One region of the Streptomyces sp. NTD91 genome, then DNA from elsewhere that is predicted to be linked to it. Evidence: riboswitches for the same ligand, from Rfam matches in the RefSeq annotation. Region 1 holds a riboswitch; the other holds the start of a gene.

What was found. Region 1 has a riboswitch for glycine ahead of gcvP (aminomethyl-transferring glycine dehydrogenase). Riboswitches for the same ligand answer to the same signal wherever they lie in the genome.
Region 2: another riboswitch for glycine. It lies ahead of gcvT (glycine cleavage system aminomethyltransferase GcvT); the one in region 1 lies ahead of gcvP (aminomethyl-transferring glycine dehydrogenase).

Annotation. Positions count from the first base shown of each region.
Region 1 is NZ_JCAJZW010000007.1:10,118-16,695, reverse strand. It holds gene modA (molybdate ABC transporter substrate-binding protein) at 1-182, shown strand, start outside; gene modB (molybdate ABC transporter permease subunit) at 179-1,039, shown strand; gene AC5WRT_RS10305 (ABC transporter ATP-binding protein) at 1,036-2,244, shown strand; gene AC5WRT_RS10300 (TOBE domain-containing protein) at 2,273-2,692, shown strand; gene gcvP (aminomethyl-transferring glycine dehydrogenase) at 2,754-5,639, opposite strand; glycine riboswitch at 5,808-5,903, opposite strand; gene AC5WRT_RS10290 (PRC-barrel domain-containing protein) at 6,023-6,394, shown strand; gene AC5WRT_RS10285 (DNA polymerase IV) at 6,316-6,578, opposite strand, start outside.
Region 2 is NZ_JCAJZW010000003.1:286,707-293,284, forward strand. It holds gene AC5WRT_RS05835 (enhanced serine sensitivity protein SseB) at 1-317, opposite strand, end outside; partial or broken gene AC5WRT_RS05840 (AAA family ATPase) at 411-1,066, opposite strand; glycine riboswitch at 1,242-1,341, shown strand; glycine riboswitch at 1,342-1,456, shown strand; gene gcvT (glycine cleavage system aminomethyltransferase GcvT) at 1,501-2,619, shown strand; gene gcvH (glycine cleavage system protein GcvH) at 2,728-3,105, shown strand; gene glyA (serine hydroxymethyltransferase) at 3,120-4,403, shown strand; gene AC5WRT_RS05860 (L-serine ammonia-lyase) at 4,488-5,855, shown strand; gene AC5WRT_RS05865 (phosphatidylinositol-specific phospholipase C domain-containing protein) at 6,384-6,578, shown strand, end outside.

The DNA.
Region 1 (6,578 bases):
GGTCCGCGGGTGGCAAGGTGGCGGGCGTGGAGTTCCCCGAGTCCGCCGAGGCCGTCAACGACTATCCGATCGTCCCGCTGAAGAACGCGCCGAACGTCGCGGCCGCCAAGGCGTTCATCGCCCTCGTGCGCTCCGCGGAGGGCCAGAGGGTGCTCGGCGAGACCGGATTCCTCAGGCCGTGACCTCGCTTCTCGAACCCGGCGCCGCAACCGGCCCGCGCACGAGCCGGCCGCGGCGCCGCCGCGGCGGCGCGGGGGGCCGGCGGGGGGTGCCGTTGCCGCTGCTGCTGCCGGGCCTGCTGGCGCTGGCGTTCCTGCTGGTGCCGCTTCTCGCGCTGCTCGTCCGCGCGCCCTGGCGCGGCCTGCCGGAGCAGCTGTCCAGCGCCGAAGTGTGGCAGGCGCTCCAGCTGTCGCTGGTCAGCGCCACGGCGGCGACGGCCGTCAGCCTCGTCCTGGGCGTGCCGCTGGCCTGGCTGCTGGCCCGCACTCAGTTCCCCGGCCGCGGTTTCGTACGGGCCCTGGTGACGCTGCCCCTGGTCCTGCCACCGGTGGTCGGCGGTGTGGCCCTGCTCCTCGCCCTCGGCCGTAACGGGGTGGTCGGCCGGCTGCTGGACGCCTGGTTCGGGATCACACTGCCGTTCACCACCACCGGGGTCGTGCTCGCGGAGGCGTTCGTCGCGATGCCGTTCCTGGTCATCAGCGTCGAGGGCACCCTCCGCGCCGCCGACCCCCGGTACGAGGAGGCGGCGACCACGCTGGGCGCGTCCCGCTTCACCGCGTTCCGCCGGGTGACCCTGCCACTGATCGCGCCCGGCGTCGCGGCGGGCGCGGTCCTCGCCTGGGCGCGCGCGCTCGGTGAGTTCGGCGCGACGATCACCTTCGCGGGCAACTTCCCCGGCCGCACCCAGACCATGCCGCTCGCGGTCTACCTCGCCCTGCAGGACGACCCCGATGCCGCGATCGCCCTCAGCCTGGTCCTGCTGACGGTCTCGATCGCGGTACTGGCAGGCCTGCGAGACCGCTGGATGATCTCATCATGACGAACGCCCGTCCCGCGCGGTCAGACGCCGTGGCCGCTGACACCGGTGAGACCGCAGCACGCCCGGCGGCACCCGGAGCCGAAGACGAGGGCCGCACGGAGGGTGCGGGTGGGGATCCGAACCCGGCCGAAGGTCGGGGCCCCGCCACACGCCCGCACCCGCCCGCGCACGGCCTGGACGCCCGTCTCCTGGTGGACCGCAGCGGCTTCCGTCTGGACATCGCCCTCAGCGCCGCCCCCGGTGACGTCGTCGCCCTCCTCGGCCCCAACGGCGCCGGCAAGACCACTGCCCTGCGCGCCCTCGCCGGCCTCACCCCGCTCACTGCCGGCCACCTGCTCCTGGACGGCACCGATCTGGACCGCACTCCCCCGGAGTCACGCCCGGTCGGCGTCGTCTTCCAGGACTACCTGCTCTTCCCCCACCTGTCCGCCCTGGACAACGTCGCCTTCGGCCCCCGCTGCCACGGCGCGAGCAAGGCGGAGGCCCGCGCCCAGGCGGCGGCCTGGCTGGACCGCATGGGCCTCACCGCCCACGCGGGCGCCAAGCCCCGCCGCCTCTCGGGCGGACAGGCCCAGCGCGTGGCGCTCGCCCGCGCCCTGGCCACCCACCCCCGGCTGCTGCTCCTGGACGAGCCGCTGGCCGCGCTGGACGCCCGCACCCGTCTGGAGGTCCGCGCCCAACTACGCCGACACCTGGCCGAGTTCGAGGCCGTGGCCGTCCTGGTCACGCACGACCCGCTGGACGCGATGGTGCTCGCGGACCGGCTGGTCGTCCTCGAGTACGGCCGCATCGTCCAGGAGGGCCCTCCCGCTGACATCGCCCGTCGTCCGCGCACCGACTACATCGCCCAGCTCGTCGGCCTCAACCTCTACCGCGGCCGGGCCGACGGCCACACCGTACGGCTCGACGCCGGACCCGCCATCACGACCACCGAGGAGCTGTCCGGTCCGGCCTTCGTGGCGTTCCCGCCGTCCGCCGTCACCCTGTTCCGGGACCGGCCCACCGGTGCCAGCGCACGTAACCTCTGGCGCTGCGAGGTGGCGGGCCTGGAGACGCACGGTGACCAGATCCGCGCCGACCTCGCGGGCGAACTTGCTCTCGCCGCCGATCTCACCGCGGTGGCCGCGGCCGACCTCGACCTGCACCCGGGGTCTGCTGTCTGGGCGACGGTCAAAGCGACGCAGACGCACGCGTACCCGGCCTGAACGGGCGGGCGCTCTACCGTGAGTGTCCATGACCCTGAGCATCCGCAACCAGCTTCCCGGCACCGTCACCGAGGTCCACCCGGGCGAGGCGATGGCCATCGTCAAGCTCCGTCTGGAGGGCGGCCAGCATCTCGTGGCGGCGATCACCAAGGAATCCGCCGAGGAGCTGGCCCTCTCCCCCGGCTCGTCCGTCCGCGCCCTGGTGAAGTCGACCGAGGTCTCCGTGGCCGCCCGTCGGGTGGAGGGCCTGTCGATCCGCAACCAGCTTCCCGGCGCGGTCACCGGCCTCAGGACGGGCACCGTCATGGCAACGGTGCACATCTCCGTCGACGGCGGCGAACTGACCGCGGCGATCACCAAGGACGCGGTCGCCGACCTCGGCCTCTTCGTGGGCTCGGACGTGGTGGCCCTCGTCAAGGCGACCGGGGTGTCCCTCGCCTCCGCATGACACGCCGAAGGCCCCGCCCGGTGTGGTGGTGCGGACGGGGCCCGTGCGGAGGAGCGCCCGCTCAGTCCTCGTACGCGTCCAGCGGCGGGCAGGAGCAGACCAGGTTGCGGTCGCCGAAGGCCTGATCGATGCGGCGCACCGACGGCCAGTACTTGTCGGCGGCCGAGACACCGGCCGGGAAGACGGCCTCCTCGCGGCCGTAGGCGTGCTTCCACTCACCGCCGAGCGCGGCCGCGGTGTGCGGGGCGTTCCGCAGCGGGTTGTCCTCCGTCGGCCACTCGCCCGTGCCGACCTTCTCGATCTCCGCGCGGATGGCGATCATCGCGTCGCAGAACCGGTCAAGCTCGGTGATGTCCTCGGACTCGGTCGGCTCGATCATCAGCGTGCCGGCCACCGGGAAGGACATGGTCGGCGCGTGGAAGCCGTAGTCGATCAGCCGCTTGGCCACGTCGTCCACGCTGACGCCGGTCGCCTTGGTCAGCGGGCGCAGGTCGATGATGCACTCGTGCGCGACCAGGCCGCCGGGGCCGGTGTAGAGCACCGGGTAGTGCGGCTCCAGGCGCTTGGCGATGTAGTTGGCCGACAGCACGGCCACCTGGGTGGCCCGCTTGAGGCCCTCGCCGCCCATCAGACGGACGTAGGCCCAGGAGATGGGCAGTATGCCCGCCGAGCCCCACGGGGCCGCCGAGATGGGGCCGACGCCGGTCCCCGGGCCGGCGGCCGGCTGGAGCGGGTGGTTCGGCAGGTACGGCGCCAGGTGCGAGCGGACCGCGACCGGGCCGACACCGGGGCCGCCGCCGCCGTGCGGGATGCAGAAGGTCTTGTGCAGGTTCAGGTGCGAGACGTCACCGCCGAAGTGGCCCGGCTTGGCGAGGCCGACCAGGGCGTTGAGGTTGGCGCCGTCGACGTACACCTGGCCGCCGGCCTCGTGGACCTGCGCGCAGATGTCGGCGACGTGCTCCTCGAACACACCGTGCGTGGACGGGTAGGTGATCATGAGCACCGCCAGCTCGTCGCGGTACTGCTCGATCTTCGCCCGAAGGTCCTCGACGTCGATCTCGCCGTCCTCGGCGGTCCTGACCACGACGACCTTCATGCCGGCCATCACGGCGCTGGCGGCGTTGGTGCCGTGCGCGGAGGACGGGATCAGACAGACGGTGCGCTGCTCGTCGCCGTTGGCCCGGTGGTAGCCGCGTACGGCGAGCAGGCCGGCCAGCTCGCCCTGGGAACCGGCGTTCGGCTGCAGGGACACCTTGTCGTAGCCGGTGACCTCGGCGAGACGTTCCTCCAGCTCGTGGATGAGCGTGAGGTAGCCCTCGGCCTGCTCGGCGGGGGCGAACGGGTGCAGCTGGCCGAACTCGGGCCAGGTGACCGGCTCCATCTCGGTGGTCGCGTTGAGCTTCATGGTGCAGGAGCCCAGCGGGATCATGCCGCGGTCGAGCGCGTAGTCGCGGTCGGCGAGCCGGCGCAGGTAGCGCAGCATCGCGGTCTCGGAGCGGTGCCGGTGGAAGACCGGGTGGGTGAGGTAGGCGTCGGTGCGCAGCAGCGCCTCGGGGAGGGTGTCCTGCGCCGTCGCGTCCAGCGCCTCGATGTCGGCCTCGACGCCGAAGGCGGACCACACGGCGGCGAGCTGGGCCCGCTTGGTGGTCTCGTCGCAGGCGATCGAGACGTGGTCGGCGTCGGCCAGGTGCAGGTTGACGCCGTTCTCCCGGGCGGCGGCGACGACCTCGGCGGCCTTGCCGGGCACACGCGCGGTGAGGGTGTCGAAGAAGGCACCGTGCACGATCTCCACGCCACCGGCCTTCAGCCCCTCGGCGAGGAGGGTGGCGTACCGGTGCGTGCGGCGGGCGATGGTCCTGAGGCCTTCCGGACCGTGGTAGACGGCGTACATGCCGGCCATCACGGCGAGCAGCACCTGCGCGGTGCAGATGTTGCTGGTGGCCTTCTCGCGGCGGATGTGCTGCTCACGGGTCTGCAGCGCGAGGCGGTAGGCCTTGTTGCCATCGGCGTCGACGGAGACGCCCACGAGACGGCCGGGGAGGCTGCGCGCGAACTTCTCGTGCACGGCCATGTAGCCGGCGTGCGGACCGCCGAAGCCCATCGGCACGCCGAAGCGCTGGGTGGTGCCCACGGCGATGTCGGCGCCCAGCTCGCCCGGAGAGGTCAGCAGGGTCAGGGCGAGCAGGTCGGCGGCGACGGTGACGAGCGCGCCCAACCGGTGCGCCTGGTCGATGACCGGCTTGATGTCCCGTACGGCACCCGAGGCGCCCGGGTACTGGATCAGCACGCCGTTGATCTCGCGCGCGGCGACCTCGGCCGGGATGCCCGCGGAGAGGTCGGCGACGACGACCTCGACGTCGGCCGGTTCGGCACGGGTCTGGATGACCGCGATGGTCTGCGGCAGGGTGTCCGCGTCGACCAGGAAGAGGCCCTTCTTGTTCTTGCCCATGCGCCGGGACAGCGCCATGGCCTCGGCGGCGGCGGTGCCCTCGTCGAGGAGGGAGGCACCGGAGGTGGGCAGGCCGGTGAGGTCGGCGACCGTGGTCTGGAAATTCAGCAGCGCTTCGAGCCGGCCCTGGGAGATCTCCGGCTGGTACGGCGTGTAGGCCGTGTACCAGGCCGGGTTCTCCATGACGTTGCGCAGGATGACGGGCGGCGTGAACGTCCCGTAGTACCCCAGGCCGATCATGGAGTCGAGGACCTGGTTGCGGTCGGCGAGCGCGCGCAGTTCGGCGAGCACCTCGGCCTCGGTGCGGGCGCCCGGCAGGTCGAGGGCGCCGGCGTTCTTGATCACATCCGGGACCGCTGCGGCGGTCAGCTCGTCCAGCGAGCCGTATCCGACGTGCGCGAGCATCTTGGCCCGCGCCTCCTGGTCGGGCCCGATGTGGCGCTGCTCGAACGGGATGCCCGCTTCGAGCTCCGAGAGCGGAATGCGGTGGGCGGTCATTGCGGAGGCCTCCTGGTCTGACGCGACCTTCGAAGGGCACCACGGCACGGGTGCCCGGACGGCCTCCCCCTCTGTCATCTCAACCTGAGAGCTTCACCGGGTATGCCCCGGCTTTCACCGTCGGTGAGAGCCGGTGCTGTCGACACCCGCCCTGCTTTCCAGAGTGACCTCGTCCGTGCGGTACGTGAGCCTGAGAGATTCCGGGGAGGATTTGCTCCTTCGGCGCCTCCGAGGTGGGTCGGAGGACTCTCCCGCACGGGGTCAGCAGCCGCTGTCAGCCTACCAGCGGGGTCCGCACCGGGGTCCTCGAGTGGCCGCCTGCCTGAATGTGCTCTTTTGTAGTGCTTACGGATGAGTCGCGACCAAGTGGAGGGAGAGGGACCGTGCTGACCGAGATCGATCCGCGTAACCTGATCGGCTGCAAGGCGTTCGACCGCAATGGCGCCAAGATCGGCACCATAGACGAGGTCTACCTCGACGACGCGACCGGCGTCCCCGAGTGGGCGGCCATACGCACCGGCCTGTTCTCCCGCGACGCATTCGTCCCCCTGGAACCGAGCGAGCTGATCGACGGCTCCCTCCACGTCCCCTTCGACCGCGCCCTGATCAAGGACGCCCCCGACTTCGGCGTGGGCCGCCACCTCTCCCCCGAACAGGAACTCCAGCTCTACCACCACTACGGCCTGGACGTGGCCTCACCCCCGTCCGTAGCGGACCACGACTTCGGCAAACTGGCGGGTTCTGAGGAGACGTGACTCCTCCCCGGTGCCCGGGGCGGAGCGCCGTGTCGTTCACTGCTCGAGGGACCGGCTCGAGCGGGCGAACGGGCCGAGTCCGAGACCAGCGGCAACGGATCGGCGGACTCCAGCACGGGATCGTCGACGGAGAACGTCCGCACCCGCCCCGGAGGGGACAGCGGCGTCTCGAACCGCACCGTCA
Region 2 (6,578 bases), on a different contig from region 1:
GCGGGCGCGATGGTGTACGGCATGTGAGGGCCTGCCGCCTGGCGCAGCTGCTCCTCGGAGCTGAACACCGGGACGTACGCCTGGCCGTCGATGTCCAGCGAGGGCAGGTCCAGCGGGCCACTGTCAGGGCCGCCGCCGTTGGGCAGCGGGATCCACAGCAGACTGCGGCCCAGCACCTCGGTGATCCGGCCGGCCGCGGCGGGTATGCCGAGGGAGGCCGAGAGCACCTCCTCCAGTTCATTGCCGGGCCAGCCGCCGTGCGGCTGGGGGTGCGCCTGTGCCGGGAAGTCCGCGGGAATGTCCGCCGGGAAGTCCATCTGCCTACCGCCTGCTGGGAACCACTGCTGTGTCCATGAAGGCTAGCGGGTGGCTGTGACAGTGCCTCACCTTCGGACGACCGTGCGGCGGCCTCATGCCGGGAAGGCGATCCGTTGCAGGGCACCCGCCGCCGGCCGGTCCAGCAGGGTCGCCGAGCCGCAGCCCGCGGGCATCCGGCCGCCCTCGACCGCGGCGAGCACCCGGGCGGTCGTACGGCGGTGGCGGCGGAAGGCACGGGCGGACACGCCCCGGCCGCGCTCGCGCCGGCCCTCGCGGGCGGCCTCGGGACCGACGTCGAGCAGCAGCAGATGCAGGGGCCAGCCGCGGCGGCGGGCCTTGCGGGCGAGCCGGCCGCCCACCCGGGGCCGGGTGCCGCAGTCGTGCACGACGACGCCCTCGCCGGTGCGCAGGGCGCGGCGCAGTCCGGCGATGGGGGTGCCCCCCGCGCGAGCGGAGCCGAGCGTGGGGGAGGGCGAGGCGGACCAGGGGGGCGGTGGAGGGGGTACGGGAGGCGGCCTGCGCGCACGTCCCGGCGGTCGCGGGTGTGCTGGGAGTCGACACGACGACCGGGAACCGCGCGGTTCATGAGGGTGGACCTGCCGCTGCCGGGCAGGCCGGTGACCACGACCGGGTCACGGGGGCCGGAGAGCAGGGTGCGCGGGACGCGACCGGCGCGCTCGCGCAGGTCGCGGACGACCGGGTCCGGGGCGGCCGGCTGCCCGGGCACCGCGACGCCGGTGACGTGCACCGGGTCCTGTTCACCGTGATCGTCCTCCCCTGTCGGCCGGTGCTCCTCCTGCCCGCAGTCCGTAAAGAGAAGGTGATGGACGATGTCGCCACCAGGGTCCGGGGCCTGCCACAGGTCGGTTACAAAAGCCCGCCCGCCGTGCGATGATGTGGCCGCCAACTGCATACCGGCCGCTTGAATCCGCGCGGGAGAGTCCCTGGCAGCACAGATGCCGGGGCGCCGAAGGAGCAAGTCCCTCCCTTGAATCTCTCAGGCCCCGTTACCGCGCGGGCGAGGCACATCTGAAAAGCGGGCCGCTCTACGACAGTGGCTCCACCCACGGTGCAAGCCGTGATCGTCCCTGTGGCGGTCCCGGCGAACCTCTCAGGTTCCGATGACAGATGGGGAGGAACGTTCCTCGCCCGTCCTGTTTCGCCCTGGGAGACGACCGACCGATGAGCAGCACTGAACTCCGTCACACCGCGCTCGATGCCGTGCATCGCGCGCTCGGTGCGACGATGACCGACTTCGCCGGCTGGGACATGCCGCTGCGCTACGGCTCCGAGCGCGACGAGCACATCGCCGTGCGGACGAAGGCGGGCCTGTTCGACCTCTCCCACATGGGCGAGATCGCCGTCACCGGTGCGGAGGCGGCCGCCTTCCTGAACCACGCCCTGGTCGGCAACATCGCCTCCGTCGGCGTGGGCCGCGCCCGCTACACCATGATCTGCCGGGCCGACGGCGGCATCCTGGACGACCTGATCGTCTACCGGCTCGCCGAGACCGAGTACATGGTCGTCGCGAACGCCTCCAACGCCCAGGTGGTGCTGGACGCCCTCACCGAGCGCGCCGCCGGCTTCGACGCCGAGGTCCGCGACGACCGGGACGCCTACGCACTGATCGCCGTCCAGGGCCCCGAGTCCCCCGGCATCCTGAAGTCGCTCACCGACGCCGACCTCGACGGCCTCAAGTACTACGCCGGGCTGCCCGGCACGGTCGCCGGCGTCCCTGCGCTGATCGCCCGCACCGGGTACACCGGCGAGGACGGTTTCGAGCTGTTCGTGAAGCCCGAGCACGCCGTCGAGCTGTGGCAGGCGCTGACCAGGGCCGGCGAGGGCGTCGGCCTGGTGCCGTGCGGCCTGTCCTGCCGGGACACCCTGCGCCTGGAGGCGGGCATGCCGCTGTACGGGCACGAGCTGACCACCGAGCTGACCCCCTTCGACGCCGGGCTCGGCCGTGTGGTGAAGTTCGAGAAGGAGGGCGACTTCGTCGGGCGCGAGGCGCTCCGGCAGGCCGCCGCACGGGCTGAGGAGAACCCGCCGCGGATCCTCGTCGGCCTGGTCGCCGAGGGCCGCCGCGTTCCGCGGGCCGGGTATGCCGTCGTCGCGGGCGGTGAGGTGATCGGCGAGGTCACCTCCGGCGCTCCCTCCCCCACCCTGGGCAAGCCGATCGCCATGGCGTACGTCGACGCGGCGCACGCGGCGCCGGGCACCGAGGGCGTCGGCGTGGACATCCGGGGCAGCCACGAGCCGTACGAGGTCGTGGCGCTGCCGTTCTACAAGCGCCAGAAGTAGACACTGGGCGCGGTCACTGTGTGACCCCGCGCACGTCCCGCTGCTCCCCAGCGGCCTCACCAGTCCCCCCGTCATCATCACTCCCGCGCGTACAGGAGAATTCAGGCCATGAGCAACCCCCAGCAGCTGCGCTACAGCAAGGAGCACGAGTGGCTGTCGCCCGCCGAGGACGGCGTGTCGACGGTCGGCATCACCGAGTTCGCGGCGAACGCGCTCGGCGATGTCGTCTACGCCCAGCTCCCCGAGGTCGGCTCCACCGTGGCTGCGGGCGAGACCTGCGGCGAACTGGAGTCCACGAAGTCGGTCTCCGACCTGTACTCCCCGGTCACCGGTGAGGTCACCGAGATCAACGAGGACGTCGTCAACGACCCGTCGCTGGTGAACTCCGAGCCCTTCGAGGGCGGCTGGCTGTTCAAGGTGCGCGTCACGGAGGAGCCGGCCGACCTGCTCTCCGCCGACGAGTACACCGCCCAGAACGCCGGCTGAGGAGTCGTAGCCGTATGACCGTCCTGAACACGTCCCTGCACGAGCTGGACCCGGAGATCGCCGCCGCGGTCGACGCCGAGCTCGGCCGCCAGCAGTCCACGCTGGAGATGATCGCCTCCGAGAACTTCGCTCCCCTCGCGGTGATGGAGGCGCAGGGCTCGGTCCTCACCAACAAGTACGCCGAGGGCTACCCGGGCCGCCGCTACTACGGCGGCTGCGAGCACGTCGACGTCGCCGAGCAGATCGCCATCGACCGGGTCAAGGAGCTGTTCGGCGCCGAGTACGCCAACGTCCAGCCCCACTCCGGCGCCTCCGCCAACCAGGCGGCCCTGTTCGCGCTGGCCCGGCCCGGGGACACCATCCTCGGCCTGGACCTGGCCCACGGCGGCCACCTGACCCACGGCATGCGCCTGAACTTCTCCGGCAAGCAGTTCGACGTGGTCGCCTACCACGTGGACGCCGGCACCGGTCTGGTCGACATGGCCGAGGTCGAGCGGCTCGCCAAGGAGCACCGCCCGAAGGTGATCATCGCCGGCTGGTCGGCGTACCCGCGCGAGCTCGACTTCGCCGCCTTCCGCCGGATCGCCGACGAGGTCGAGGCATACCTGTGGGTCGACATGGCGCACTTCGCCGGCCTGGTCGCGGCGGGCCTGCACGCGAACCCGGTGCCGTACGCCGACGTGGTCACCTCCACCACGCACAAGACGCTCGGCGGCCCGCGCGGCGGCATCATCCTCGCCCGCAGCAAGGACTTCGCGAAGAAGCTGAACTCGTCGGTCTTCCCCGGCTTCCAGGGCGGTCCGCTGGAGCACGTGATCGCGGCCAAGGCCGTCTCCTTCAAGGTCGCGGCCTCGGAGGAGTTCAAGGAGCGCCAGCGTCGTACCGTGGAGGGTGCCCGCATCCTCGCCGAGCGCCTGACGGCGGCGGACGCCCGTGAGGCGGGGGTGAACGTCCTGTCCGGCGGGACGGACGTGCACCTGATCCTCGTCGACCTGCGCGCCTCGGAGCTGGACGGGCAGCAGGCCGAGGACCGCCTCCACGAGGTCGGGATCACGGTCAACCGGAACGCGGTCCCGGACGACCCGCGGCCCCCGATGGTGACGTCCGGGCTGCGGATCGGCACGCCGGCCCTCGCGACCCGCGGCTTCACGGCCGAGGACTTCGCCGAGGTCGCGGACGTGATCGCCGAGGCGCTGAAGGCGCCGTCCCCCTTCGGGTCGGCCGACGCGGAAGCCCTCAAGGCGCGCGTGCAGGCGCTCGCCGACAAGCACCCGCTGTACCCGGGCCTGACCAAGTAGGTCCCGGCGAAGCAAGTCCCCGGTGGGGCACCCGAGGCCGGATCCCGAGGGTGCCCCATCATCCCCCGTTCCTGAGGAGTGACCGTGGCCATCTCGGTCTTCGACCTGTTCTCGATCGGCATCGGCCCGTCCAGCTCCCATACGGTCGGCCCGATGCGCGCGGCGCGGATGTTCGCCCGCCGGCTGCGCAACGAAGACCTGCTGCCCTCGGTGGCCTCCCTGCGCTGCGAGCTGTACGGCTCCCTCGGCGCGACCGGCCACGGCCACGGCACGCCGAAGGCGGTCCTGCTCGGGCTGGAGGGCGCGTCCCCGCGCACGGTGGACGTGGAGACGGCGGACGAGCGGGTGGAGAAGATCAAGCAGGCGGGCCGCATCTCGCTCCTGGCCGAACACGAGATCGCGTTCGACTTCGACAAGGACCTCGTACTGCACCGCCGCAAGGCCCTCCCGTACCACGCCAACGGCATGACGCTGTGGGCGTACGACGCCTCGGGCGCGGAACTGCTGACGAAGACGTACTACTCGGTCGGCGGCGGCTTCGTCGTGGACGAGGACGCGGTCGGCGCGGACCGGATCAAGCTGGACGACACGGTCCTGAAACATCCCTTCCGCACGGGCGACGAGCTGCTGCGCCTGACGAAGGAGACGGGTCTGTCGATCTCCTCCCTGATGCTGGAGAACGAGCGGGCCTGGCGCACCGAGGACGAGATCCGCGCGGGTCTGCTGGAGATCTGGCGGGTGATGCGCGAGTGCGTCCAGCGCGGCATGGCGCGCGAGGGCATCCTGCCCGGCGGCCTGAAGGTGCGCCGCCGCGCGGCCGTCTCCGCCCGCCAGCTGCGCGCCGAGGGCGACCCGCTGGCCCACGCCATGGAGTGGATCACGCTCTACGCGATGGCGGTGAACGAGGAGAACGCGGCCGGCGGTCGCGTGGTGACCGCCCCGACGAACGGCGCGGCCGGCATCATCCCTGCCGTCCTGCACTACTACATCGACTTCGTCCCCGGTGCCGACGAGGACGGCGTGGTGCGCTTCCTCCTCGCCGCGGGCGCGATCGGCATGCTCTTCAAGGAGAACGCCTCCATCTCCGGTGCCGAGGTCGGCTGTCAGGGCGAGGTCGGCTCGGCCTGCTCGATGGCCGCGGGCGCGCTGGCCGAGGTCCTCGGCGGCTCCCCCGAGCAGGTCGAGAACGCCGCCGAGATCGGCATGGAGCACAACCTCGGCCTGACCTGCGACCCGGTCGGCGGCCTGGTCCAGATCCCGTGCATCGAGCGCAACGGCATGGCCGCGGTGAAGGCGGTCACCGCGGCGAGGATGGCCATGCGCGGCGACGGCTCCCACAAGGTGTCCCTGGACAAGGTCATCAAGACCATGAAGGACACCGGCGCGGACATGTCCGTCAAGTACAAGGAGACGGCACGGGGCGGGCTCGCGGTGAACATCATCGAGTGCTGAGGACATAGGCGTACGCTCGTCCCTCGCACCGCTGTCGGGGCCTTCCCGCCGAGCGGCAGGCCGCTGCGGTGCGGCGTGCGCCTCGGTCCTCATGCCCCTCGCGGGATCCGTCTCTGCCATGGCCTCGGTCCGGGCGGCGAGGACCGCCGCGGGGGCCACGTCCGCGACAGGGCAGCGCGGCTCCGGGGCTGTCGGCCCCTGCCGGTTTTCGACGCGATGCGCCAGGCGTCCGGGCCGTGGCCGGGGTCTTTGACCCAGAAGCGGCGGTCCCCGTTGTCGGTCATGCTCATTTCGAACAGCCCCGGGGGTCGCAGGGGGCGGGCGCAGAGGGAATGAACCGGCGCCGTGTCCGCGCATGAGCCGGGTCCTCGACCGGCACATCACTCCCTCCTCCCGGTCGGCCACCGTCCCGTGAGGCGCGATGCCCGGCGGTCGGACAGTGGCTGATGTTCCGCCAGGGGCTACCGCGCAGTAACCGCTCACCCTTACGCTGCCGCCAACTCGGCTACAGCGAAGGGGAGTTGAGCTATGGGCGCGATGAGACGGCTGGCGGTACTCCTGGGGGCCGCCGCTCTGCTGACGGCGGGCGCGGGCAACGCGCACGCGGCGGCGCCGAAGTTCTCCGAGACGACGGCGATCGGCACGCACAACGCGTACGACAAGTCCAAGTACACCTATTTCGCACAGGCGTTGGACTCGGGTGCCTCACTGCTCGAGATCGAC